3 regions of the Aeromicrobium sp. P5_D10 genome follow, and region 2 is predicted to be linked to each of the others. Evidence: riboswitches for the same ligand, from Rfam matches in the RefSeq annotation. Region 2 holds a riboswitch; each other region holds the start of a gene.

Region 1 (3,885 bases), on a different contig from region 2:
GGCCAGGGGGTGCGCCGTGTGCTCGGCGAAGTGCTGAGCCGTGCCGTTCTTCCACGACAGTGTGACGTCTGCGCCGTGCGTGACCTTCAACGAGAGCCCGATCTCGGCGACAGCGATGCGGCTGATCGCCGTCTGAAGAGCCAGCCGTGCACCGTAGACCGCCGCAGCGGACGCATCAGCGTCGTCATGGACCGTGGTGGCCTTCGTGATCGCGTCCTGCAGCAGGGTCCACCGGAACTCGGCCGCCGCTGCACCATGGCCGATTGCCTTGGCCTCGTCGGTGACGGTCTCCAGTTCGCCCAGATCGGCGGCGCTGGCCTTTTCGGTGACGCCGGCGAAGTACTGGGAGAACGAGGCTTTGTCGTAGTCGCCCCGGTCTTGGTTCGGAACGACAGCCTTGACCGTGCGATTGTCCGGGTCAGCGTTGTTCGAACCGTTGAAGGTCGAGGCATTCAGCGACGGCTTCGTGGTGTGCAGGAACGTGATGCGCTCCAGCGTCGTGATGCCGTTGAACGTCGTGGTGGAGCCGAAGGTGTAGGTCTCGGCGGCGACCACGACGTTGCGGAGCGAGCTGTTGCCCTGGAACGGATTCGCCACGGTGTAGTTGGCGACGGGAGGCAGGCTGACATCGGTCAGCGCAGTCATGCCGCTGAGGGCGTAGGTCGTCGCGTCCACCGCACCCGACAGGTCGAGCTCTTCGATCGACGTCCCCGCGTACGAAGCGTTACGCAGATCCGTGTAGTCCTGAGCGTTCAACGTTCCCGTGATGCTGAGCTTCTTGACGACGCTGTAGTCGTAGTCGCCTGCGGTCTGGCCGAAGTCGCTGACCAGCTTCTCGCGCAGCTTGGTCAGGAACTGACCCTGTGCAGTCGTGGTGAGCCGAACCCACGAAGAAGCTGGGTCCGCGGTGTTCAGTGCTGTGAGCGAAGCGGTGACCTGCTGCTGCGTGGCAGTGGGATTCACGGCCGTCGTCCTGGCCGTGGCAAGTTCTGCGTCAGTAGCCGTTGCGGTCTTGCCCTTGCCGATGCCCCTGATCAGATCGGTCTTGTCGACTTGGGAGAAGTAGGACTCACTCTCCCAGCAAGAATCTGCCAGGCCGAGGTCGCAGCCATAGCCGTACAGCGTGAACTGCCACCGCATGACGTCACCATCGTGCAGAGTCAGTGCACCCGCACCGACCTGGGCCGTCACGTTGTTGACCGTGTACATCCAGCCAGACATGGAGTTGTAGTCGGGCGTGCCGAGGTACGCGTCTCCGTCGGTGCCGGTCAGCTCGAATCCCGGCTGGCTCGTGATGTACGACGGAACGTTCGCGGTTCCCTTGTCGAAGCCCTTGACGCCCGACAGGTACCAGCCCGCGCTGCTGGTATCCCCAGCGTCCAACGCGGTGAACTGGTGCGATGTCTCATCCAGGACGCTCTCGGTGACAGCCGCGGCCGTCGAGCCCTCCGGGACCGTCACCTTGACCGGCTCGACGTAGTAGCCCTGACCGATGTTGTAGCCCTCGAAGGTCACGTAGACCGATATGTCGCTTGCTGCTTGGGCGGCCGGAGCCAGCCCCAGCACGAGGGCAAGTGTGGTGAACGCGCTGATCAGCGCTGCTCCCACTCGGCTGCGACGCCGTCTTTCGATGATGGACCGGGATCCCATGAATTCTCTCCTTGCTCGGACCCCGCAGAGGTAAGGCATGGCAGAGAAAACGTCCCGATCGACACAAAACTCCGCGTCAGAGAATCTGGCGCGGAGCTGTTATCGAATCGGAGAACGATTCGGCCATGTCCCGCTTTCCGCGGCAGGACTTGGCCAGACACCCTCGTGACAGGTACTCCGACTCGTGGCGCGATCGCTCACGCCACACACGGTTGCGGGACAGCGCCGGATTCTCACCGACTTCCCCCAGCACGAGTGCAACTGGTTACAGCAAGTCACGATTTCCGTGACTCAAGAACGGACCTTAACGCATTCCCGCGTAGTCAGGTCCTGATGTGACCGACGTCCTATCCCAGCCCGCGCCGACGACGACGCTTGGCAGCGATCTTGTCCTCGATCGCCTCGATCCGCGACTCGCGGTTCAGCCGCATCGAGAAGTAGCCGATCCCCACGCCGAGGCTCGGGAAGATCGGCCAGAAGAACAACAGCCCGCCGCTCGCGATACTCGTGGCACCCCAGATCGCCACGCACAGCCCGGACACGAAGATCCACCCATTGCGGGCGTCGCGCAGATCGCGCTGGTACTGGGTCACCGCCTGGACCTGCAGGCTGGAACGGTTGGCCGCCTGCCTCACGACCGGGGCGGGGGTCGCCACGACCAGGTCGGTCAGCAACGCTGCAAGCCCGCCCACGAGGCGGGTGCCCAGGACATCGGCACTCCGTGCCTCGAACTCGTCGCGGGTCAGCCTGCCGTCGGCATAGGCGTCGCGCAGCACCGTGACGGCATGATCGCGGTCGGCATCGGTCGCCCTGAGCAGCGCAGCGTCCGGCTCGCGAGGATCGGCCGAGAAGCCCGACCAGATCTCCGCGCCCGACGCCATGGGTTCAGACCTCGCGTACCGCGGCGAGGGCTTCGGGCAGGGTGAACGCACCGGCGTACAACGCCTTGCCGATGATGGACCCTTCGACGCCGAGGTCGGCAAGCGTCGCGATGTCACGCAGGTCCTGCAGGCTCGACACGCCGCCCGAGGCGACGACGGGCTTATCGGTCACGGCGCACACCTGACGCAACAGGTCGAGGTTGGGCCCGGTCAGCGTGCCGTCCTTGGTCACGTCGGTGACGACGTAGCGGGCGCAGCCGTCGCGATCCAGGCGCGCCAGGGTCTCGAACAGGTCGCCGCCGTCCTCGGTCCAGCCACGGGCAGCCAGCGTCGTGCCGCGTACGTCGAGGCCCACCGCGATCTGATCGCCGTACTGGCCAACGACCTTGGCGCACCAGTCGGGATTCTCGATCGCCGCTGTGCCAAGGTTGACGCGTGTGCAGCCGGTCGCCAGCGCCGCCTCCAGCGAAGCATCGTCGCGAATGCCGCCTGACAGCTCGACCTTGACGTCGAGACGGCCGATGACATCGGCGAGCAGCTCGCGATTGGAGCCCTTGCCGAAGGCCGCATCGAGATCGACGAGGTGGATCCATTCGGCCCCATCGGCTTGCCATTGCAAGGCGGCGTCGAGCGGGGAGCCATAGGAGGTCTCACTACCGAGCGCTCCTTGGACCAGGCGCACGGCCTGTCCATCGGCGACGTCGACAGCGGGCAGAAGTTCAAGAGTCACGACGTGATGTTATCTGTCGGTGGCCGTGTCTACCGTGGGCGGTATGAATCTCATCCTCGTTCCCGGTTTTTGGCTCGGCTCCTGGTCGTGGCAGCAGGTGACGCCCGCGCTCCTGGCCGCCGGTCACGACGTCACACCCGTCACGTTGCCCGGACTCGAGTCCGTCGAGACCGACCGGTCGGGAATCGGCTTGGCCGATCACGTCGCAGCAGTCGTGGCGCTGGTCGACGCCGCCGATGGTCCGGTGGTTCTGGTTGGTCACAGCGGAGGTGGCACCGTGATCCACGCCGTGGTCGATCAACGGCCAGATCGTATTGCCCGCGCGATCTACGTCGACAGCGGACCGCTCCCGCACGGCGTGGCGACCAATCCGAATCTGCCGGCCGACGGCGCCGATCTGCCCCTACCCGACTGGGATGTGTTCCGCGCAGACGGCTCCCACGATCTCGACGGATTCAGCCAAGAGCAGCTCGGCGAGTTCCGGGAACGCGCCGTGCCGCATCCAGTGGCTGCCGCGCGCGATCCTCAGGTGTTGAGCGCTGGCAAGGGACGATACTCGGTTCCGATCACGCTGATCTCGACCACGTTCACGCTCGACCAAATTACGTCGTATCGCGATGCGGG
Region 2 (3,885 bases):
TCATAGGGGCATGAGATCAAAGGAAAGCGTATGAAATCTTCGCGCGACGAGGAGTTTCATGCCTATGTGCTGGCTCGTCGTGCTGAGCTGCTGCGTACCGCGACGCTTCTGACGGCAGGTGATCAGCATCTGGCCGAAGACATCGTGCAGTCGACCTTGACCCGGCTCTATTTGTCGTGGCCGCTGTTCCAGAAGGCGACCAAGCCTGAAGGGTACGTCCGTCGTGCGCTGGCCAATGCGTTGATGGACGAGCACCGCCGACCGTGGCGGCGCCGCGAACGCACATTGTCCGTGATGCCGGAGCGCCAGTCGGGGGAACCCGACGCGGGGTCGCAGAGAATCGATGCCCTGCACGAAGCGATGGGCAATCTGCCACCGCGTATGCGGGCTGCGCTGGTCTACCGGTACTTCCACGATATGAGCGTCGCCGACACAGCCGATGCACTGAACTGCTCGCACGGAACCGTGAAAAGCCAGACGTCACGGGCGCTCGACCAACTACGTGACGTCCTGGATGTCACGGCCCCCAGGACCCCCGAACCGCCGGCCGTCGCGCTGGCAACACCGATCACCAGGAGCTTGTCATGACCGATCTTCGTACGCTGATGCATGAGGCCGCCGGGCTGTCCCACGATCCGACCCCCTCGGTCGCCGATGCCGACCTGGCCCGCGCCCGCCGAGTCATGCGCCGACGCCGTGCCGGCCGGTTCGGCGTCGGGTCGACGTTGGTGGCGGCCGCCGCGATAGGGACCTTCGCGATCTTGGCCCCGACCGCGTCACCGACCGATCCGGATGCGCCGGGAATCACAGCTGCCGCACCGCCGCAGTCAGGTTCTGCCATTGAGCTGGTGTCGTACAGCGGCAAGCAGCCGACGGGCTACGTCCTCGACATGGTTCCGGCCGGTTGGCAGATCAGGGATGACACTCGCGGGCTGCTCACCTTGGCGCCGAAAGATGCTGAACAAGGCGATGTGGTGGAAGGCATGACGAGTCTTGAGGGCACGATTGCGGTTTCCACACAGTCCGACACCGGCGTGCCGAGCGGCGTCAAGCTGGACCGCGTCCAAGTAGGAGACCAGGAGGGAGTCATCGCGCACATGAAGGGCGCCGGTGACACCCGCACGCTGTTTGTCGAGCAAGCATCAGGGACGTTCCTGGTCATCCAAGTCTGGGACGGTCTCGGCTGGGGAAATCAGCAGATCGCCAACTTCGCGGAATCGGTACACATCACGAACGATGCCGTGCCCAGCGTCGGCTGAGCGGACGGTGCCGCCATCGGTCCGTAACGGCGGGGTTATGCTGGGCGCGCCAGTTTCTCCACCTCGTGGAGTCAGGGAATCCGGTGAGAATCCGGAGCTGACGCGCAGCGGTGAGGGTGACGGGCCAGCACGCGGCTCTTGAGTCGCAGCCACTGGACACACGTCCGGGAAGGCGCTTCGGCCCGCGTGATCCCGAGTCCGAAGACCTGCTGGCCCTAGCGGCAACCGCCGCCAGGTCACAGGCGGCCTCGCGGACGGGCCCGGAGACCAGATGGGTTGGCGCGATGTCTTCCAACCGCAGCCGTGCGGATCGGTGCCCGGGAGCGCTGCGCCCGTGGCGCGCAGACGACGGCATGCTGGTGCGTCTACGCCTGATCGGCGGGCATGTCGCGACGTCCTCGCTAGAAGCGCTCGCGGACGTGGCCGGGACTTACGGCGACGGTCGAGTCCACCTGACGTCGCGGGCCAATCTCCAACTGCGTGGCCTGCCACAGGCGGAGGACGGGCTTCCGGCAGAAGTGATATCCGCACTTGAGAGCACCGGACTGTTGCCGAGCCGCAGCCACGAGCTGATACGCAATGTGATGGTCTCGCCCCAGACCGGGTTGGCGGGCGGACGCGCGGATCTGCGTGGGAGCGCCGTGGAACTCGATCAGCGGCTACTGTCATCGCCGCGTTTGGCCGACCTGCCCGGACGGTTCCTGTTCGTGCTCGACGACGGGCGTGGGGATCTGATCGACCGCAGTTGCGATCTCGGACTCGTCGCGATCGACCACGAACTCGTACAGCTTCGAGTCGGCTCCGGCTGGAGCGAGGTCATCTCGTTGGATGCGGCGGCAGCGCGCCTCGTCGAACTCGCTGAGCAGTTCGTCGAACGACGGGGAACTGGAGCCACCGCGGCGTGGCACGTCGCCGAGCTCACTGAACCACTGACGACGTCCGCTCTCCCAGACATGCGGATCCCGCCGCCGTCGCAACCGCTTCCCTACGGTGACGTCCCGGGAGGCCGGCACCAAGCTGTCACCGAGGCCGGACTCGATCGGATGACGATCCACGCACTGACCAGCTCCGCTCCTGGCGTGATCATCACGCCGTGGCGCGGCGTTCTCGTTCCTGAGGAGCAGCCATGACCGAACTGAAGCGTCCATCGCGTCACTACGCCTATATCGATCGTGGCCCGGCGATCTACGACGACTCATTTGCCATGATCCGGCGCGAAGCAGACCTGTCGTTGGTTCCGCCCAACGCCGAGAAGCTTGCGGTACGGATGATCCACGGCAGCGGCCAAGTCGACCTGGTGGGCGATCTCGTGGTCGATGATCGACTTGTGCCTGCCGCACGTACCGCGCTGCGTGCCGGGGCGCCGATCCTGTGCGATGCGACGATGGTGGTCAAAGGCGTGACGCGCAGCCGGTTGCCGGCAGACAACGCTGTGCTGTGCATGCTGAACGAGGCGCAGGTCCCCGCCCTCGCCGAACAGTGGAGGACGACCCGCACTGCGGCGGCCGTCTCACTGTGGGAGCCGCACTTGGACGGCGCGGTCGTCGCCATCGGAAATGCGCCGACTGCACTGTTCCACCTGCTGGAGATGCTGATCGACGGAGCACCGCGTCCGGCAGCGATTGTGGCTTGTCCGGTGGGATTCATCGGTGCGGCCGAGTCCAAACACGCGATGACGACCTTCGCGGACGACCATGGCATCGACATCCCGTTCGTCACTGTGTTGGGACGCCGCGGAGGATCGGCCATGACCTCTTCAGCCCTCAACGCTCTTGCCCAGGAGAAGGAATGACCGGTCACTTCTACGGCGTCGGCGTCGGCCCCGGCGATCCCGAGCTCATCACGCGCAAGGCCGCCCGGCTCATCGAGAATGCCGACGTCATCGCGTATCACGCTGGTGTCGGCAAGGAGTCGAATGCGCGCCGCATCGCCGCTGAGCTGTTCCCAGGCGGTGTCATCGAGGAGCAGTTGACGTATCCCGTCACGACCGGGAGCACCGACCATGTGGGCGGTTACGTCGGCGCACTGGCGCAGTTCTACGAAGAATCGGCGCAGCGTCTGGCCGTCCATCTAGACCAGGGCCGTTCGGTCGTCCTGCTGTCTGAGGGCGATCCACTGTTCTATGGCTCCTACATGTACATGCACGATCGCCTGGCTGACCGGTTTCCCACCGAGATCGTGCCTGGTGTGCCGGCCTTCCTGGCGGCTACGGCGACGACCGCATCACCGCTGGTGCGCCAGACCGATGTGCTCACAGTGCTGCCCGGGACGCTGCCTGAAGCGGAGCTGGCCCGCCGGCTTGCCGATACCGACGCGGCGATCATCATGAAGCTCGGCCGGACGTTCCCCGCCGTTCGCCGGGCGCTGGAGGCGGCAGGACGACTCGATGACGCGCTGTACGTCGAACGTGCGTCGATGCCCGAAGAGCTCTGGCAACCCGTCGCCCAGGTCGATGCCGCGTCGGTGCCGTATTTCTCGCTGATCGTGCTGACCGGCGACTCGCGGCACGGCTCACGGTCGCGAGCGGCTGCCGAATCGCCGGTGACGGAGGTCCAGGCATCGGCTGAGCGGCCCGAAGTACTGGTCGTCGGCCTAGGCCCCGGCCCGGATCATTGGCTGACTCCGG
Region 3 (3,885 bases), on a different contig from region 2:
GTGTGCATGAACGGGATCGGTCCGGTCGAGGCGGTGTTGTTGGAGCGGATCGGCGAGCCCTCCGACCGCAGCTTCGACACCGACAGGCCGATGCCGCCGGTGCCCTTCGTGAGCCACATGACGTCGCGGACGCTCTTGGCGATGTGCTCGATATCGTCCTCCATCTGCATCACGAAGCAGTTGGAGAGCTGGCTGTAGGAGGTACCGGCGTTGACCAAAGTAGAGCCGGCCGCGAGGTACTCCAGGCGCGACATCTTGTCGTAGAACTGGCGTGCCGCGCCGGTGGGATCGGCCTCGTTGAGCGCCAGCCCCATCGCTACGCGCATCCAGAAGAACTGCGGCACCTCCAGAGGCATGCCATCGGGCTCGCACAGCATGTAGCGCGTCCGCATGGTCTGGGCACCGATGTAGCGGATCAGGTCGTCACGGTCGGGGTCGAGGGCCGCGCCGAGCACCTCGAGATCGAACAGTTCGGCCAACCGGGCGTCCAGAAGGTCGAGCTCGACGCCGCGCAGAATCGACGCCACAAATGCGGGGCCGTGAAAGCTGTAGACCTCGTCGCGGGTGACGCCCTCGCCGAAGACCTTCTTGTACAACGTCTTGACCAGGAGCCTCGACGCGATGGTGTCGAACGCCGGGTCGTCCTTGACGTTCTGCAGCGCGACCTGGATGACCGCCTCATCGAGCTGCTCGCTCGTGATGCCGTCGAACAGCGTGATCTCCAGCTCGGACTGCAACTGGGTGACGCGTGCGACCTGGTCGTCGAGACCGACGCTCGCTTCTTCGATGGAGCGGGCAATCTCGTAGCCGTCGTACGGCGCCTGGGTGCCGTCTCGCTTGATGACAGTGATGGACATGCAGTTCACCCCTCGTGAACTCGGGTCTGATGCTGCCCACGAGCGCGGAGGGGTGAGGGGACGACGGCACAGCGAATCCGATCCCCTGACCTTCCCACGAGGTCGCGGACCCTTGACACCATCGGGGCGTCAAGGCACTGGCAGGTCTTCGGACTCACGGGCCAGGTGCGTGTGCACCGCCTACTGGATGTCGCTTCCCAAGCTTGCGCTCAGTGCATATGACACCGGTCGTTCCCACTTACCGCTGCGGGGCAGTCCCGGATTTCCACCGGGTTCCCTGTTGCCACGACTCCCCTGGCTGAGGAGGCGAACCAGCTGCGTCGACCACTGTATCTGGTGAATCACATTGATGTAACCCCCACATCTTGTAGGGCATGTCACGTCGCTGGCGTACCTGTGGATATTCGGTCGACGAATACATGCTCGACCCGCTCCGCCGCCAGCGCACCACCAGCTGAGGCGATGTGCTGGCACAACAGCGCGGCGCCACCCCCGGGCGTACCGGGGATGACGCCGCTAGTGCTTGTCGCGAATTACGAGGACGAGTAGACGCGGGTCGATCCGCCTGAGCCACCGCTACGACGACGTCCGCCGCCACCACCACGGTTGCCTCCGCCACCCTGGGGGCGTCCGCCGCCATTGCCGCGGAAACCGCCCTGGGGACGCGATCCGCCCGAGCCACCGCGCTTGGCGCCGCCTCCGCCGCCACTGCGAGCGCCCTGACGAACTGTCGAGGCGTGCGGAGCCTCGGTGCCAGCACCCGAGAGCGCCTGGACCGTCATCGGCGAAGGCGCCGTGCGCAGATCGTGGTGACGGGCTGTGACGCCGGCCTTGTTCTGCAGCTGCATGACATCGCGCAGTGCATCGGGTGTCGTCATCGTGACGACGGCTCCCGACTCGCCGGCGCGTGCCGTACGGCCCGAGCGGTGCTGGTAGGCCTTGTGCTCGGCAGGCGCGTCGTAGTGCACGACCAGGCCGATGCCGTCGACGTGGATGCCACGCGCGGCGACGTCGGTCGCAACGATGACGCTGGCCCGTCCGCTGCTGAATGCCTCAAGGTTGCGCTCACGGTGACGCTGCGAGAGGTCACCGTGCATGTCGACGGCTTCGATGCCGTTCTGGGTGAGCTGCTTGGCCAGCCGCATCGCGCCTCGGCGTGTGCGGGTGAACACGATGCTGCGGGGATTGGCGCGCAGCAGATCGAAAGCGGCCTTGGACTTGTCGGTCGCGGCGCTGACGAGCACGTGGTGCTCCATCGTGTCGACCGCGCTGTCGGCCGAGTCGACCTCGTGCAGCACGTGCTGCGGCAGGTGGCGCTTGACGAGCTTGTTGACGTCGCCGTCGAGCGTCGCCGACAGCAGGAGCCGCTGGCTGCGCTCGGGCGTCTTGGTAAGGATCGCGTCGATCGGCTTGTAGAAACCGAGGTCGCACAGATGGTCGGCCTCGTCGAGGACCGTGATCTCGATGTCGTCGAGCGTCATGCAGCGACGGTCGAGCAGATCGGTCAGGCGGCCGGGGGTCGCGATGACGATGTCGACGCCATTCTTCAGCGTGTTGATCTGCTTGTTGATCGGCACGCCACCGTAGACCGTCGTCAGACGCAGGCCCATCTTCTGGGCGAGCGGCTCCATCGCGGCGCGGACCTGGGTCGCGAGCTCACGGGTCGGCAGGAGGATGAGGCCGCGGGGGGCCTTCGGGCGGCTGGTGCGACCGGCGAGCCGGACGAGGACCGGGAGGCCGAAGGCCAGGGTCTTGCCGGATCCGGTGCGCGCACGGCCGAGGACGTGCTTGCCAGCCAGTGCGTCGGGGATGACCGCGAGCTGGACGGGGCTGGGGTTGACGATGTCTTGACGCGCGAGCGTCGAGACGAGAGCTTCAGGAAGCTTCAGGGCGGCAAAAGTAGGGGCAGACGAATTTACGGGGTTGCTCACAGAGCAGTACTCACAGACATTTCGGGAAAGGTGCCCGAAAGCCAATTCGCGCTGGATCACGCTACTTCGTCGGGCCGGAACAGCGCGGGAAGTGCGCGTTCACGTATTCACATGCTACCAGTAGGTTGCCCCCGGTAGCGATTCAGATCGATGTGACGGCTCTCTCAAGCCAGCAGATCAGCGTATTCGGCATGCTTGTCGACGAACCGAGCGACGTACGGGCACTGTGCGACGATCTTCTGTCCCCGAGCACGGACGTCGTCGAGCGCGCCCGTGACCAGTTGGGATGCCAGCCCCTGGCCCTCGAACTCGTCGAACACGACAGTGTGCGGAAAGACGATCACCTCTCCATCGGGCTTGGCCTCGGTGAAACCGGCGAAGGTGCCATCGACGTGGATCTCGTAGCGCTGCTTGTCGGCGTTGTGCACGATCTCATTGCTCATGCAGGTGGCAACACCGACGGCGGCGCACAGATTCCCGACCGCCCGTCGGGCGGTGCGCTGGCGTCCAGAGTGCCCGCGCGCGTGGACGCTCGCGCACCGCCCCGGGGGCGGGTGGACGCTAGATGTCCGCCGCCGGGGTCGCGCCCACAAGACGTTCCCGCGTCGCCTTCCAGGGCTTGTCCCAGCTGACGTCCTGTGGCTGAAGGGCTTCGCCACAGGCGGTACAGGTATCGGCCGATGTCGTCTCGGCACCGCAGGTCTCGTGGATCACACCCATGTGTGCACCCCCTTCCGGCATCGGCGTGTGCTTCTCCGCCCAGATCGACACCGCATGCATGATCGGCAACAGATCGGCCCCGGCTTCGGTCGCGACGTACTCGCTGTGGGTACGTCGATCGCCCCGATAGTCGACTTTGCGCAATATGCCCTCATCGACGAGTAGCCGCAGCCGCCGGCTCAGGACCGCGTCGGAGATTCCGATGCTGTCCCGGATCTGCTCGAACCGGGTACGTCCGTGCAGCACATCGCGCATCACGAGCAGGATCCACGGATCGCCGAGAACGTCCAGGCCGCGCCGCATCGGGCACAGCTCTTCGGACCAATCGGACCGCAGCGGCATGACACACCTCACTTGCTTCGAGAAAGTCAATGCAA

What was found. A riboswitch is a leader RNA that binds a small molecule or an ion and turns the genes downstream of it on or off. The one in region 2 is predicted to bind cobalamin.
Region 1: it holds a riboswitch for cobalamin, as region 2 does, so the genes downstream of both, ACXJKC_RS18100 (fibronectin type III domain-containing protein) here and ACXJKC_RS14745 (nitrite reductase) in region 2, are expected to answer to the same signal.
Region 3: it holds a riboswitch for cobalamin, as region 2 does, so the genes downstream of both, ACXJKC_RS16800 (ribonucleoside-diphosphate reductase subunit alpha) here and ACXJKC_RS14745 (nitrite reductase) in region 2, are expected to answer to the same signal.

The regions. Positions count from the first base shown of each region.
Region 1 covers NZ_JBFUME010000010.1:92,003-95,887, reverse strand. The annotation lists gene ACXJKC_RS18100 (fibronectin type III domain-containing protein) at 1-1,650, opposite strand, end outside; cobalamin riboswitch at 1,801-1,945, opposite strand; gene ACXJKC_RS18095 (DUF1707 SHOCT-like domain-containing protein) at 1,998-2,531, opposite strand; gene priA (bifunctional 1-(5-phosphoribosyl)-5-((5-phosphoribosylamino)methylideneamino)imidazole-4-carboxamide isomerase/phosphoribosylanthranilate isomerase PriA) at 2,536-3,261, opposite strand; gene ACXJKC_RS18085 (alpha/beta fold hydrolase) at 3,305-3,885, shown strand, end outside.
Region 2 covers NZ_JBFUME010000006.1:443,285-447,169, forward strand. The annotation lists gene ACXJKC_RS14735 (SigE family RNA polymerase sigma factor) at 31-588, shown strand; gene ACXJKC_RS14740 (hypothetical protein) at 585-1,259, shown strand; cobalamin riboswitch at 1,293-1,487, shown strand; gene ACXJKC_RS14745 (nitrite reductase) at 1,544-2,389, shown strand; gene ACXJKC_RS14750 (precorrin-8X methylmutase) at 2,386-3,051, shown strand; gene ACXJKC_RS14755 (precorrin-2 C(20)-methyltransferase) at 3,048-3,885, shown strand, end outside.
Region 3 covers NZ_JBFUME010000008.1:285,531-289,415, reverse strand. The annotation lists gene ACXJKC_RS16800 (ribonucleoside-diphosphate reductase subunit alpha) at 1-857, opposite strand, end outside; cobalamin riboswitch at 980-1,189, opposite strand; gene ACXJKC_RS16795 (DEAD/DEAH box helicase) at 1,391-2,788, opposite strand; gene ACXJKC_RS16790 (GNAT family N-acetyltransferase) at 2,953-3,231, opposite strand; gene ACXJKC_RS16785 (winged helix-turn-helix transcriptional regulator) at 3,350-3,850, opposite strand.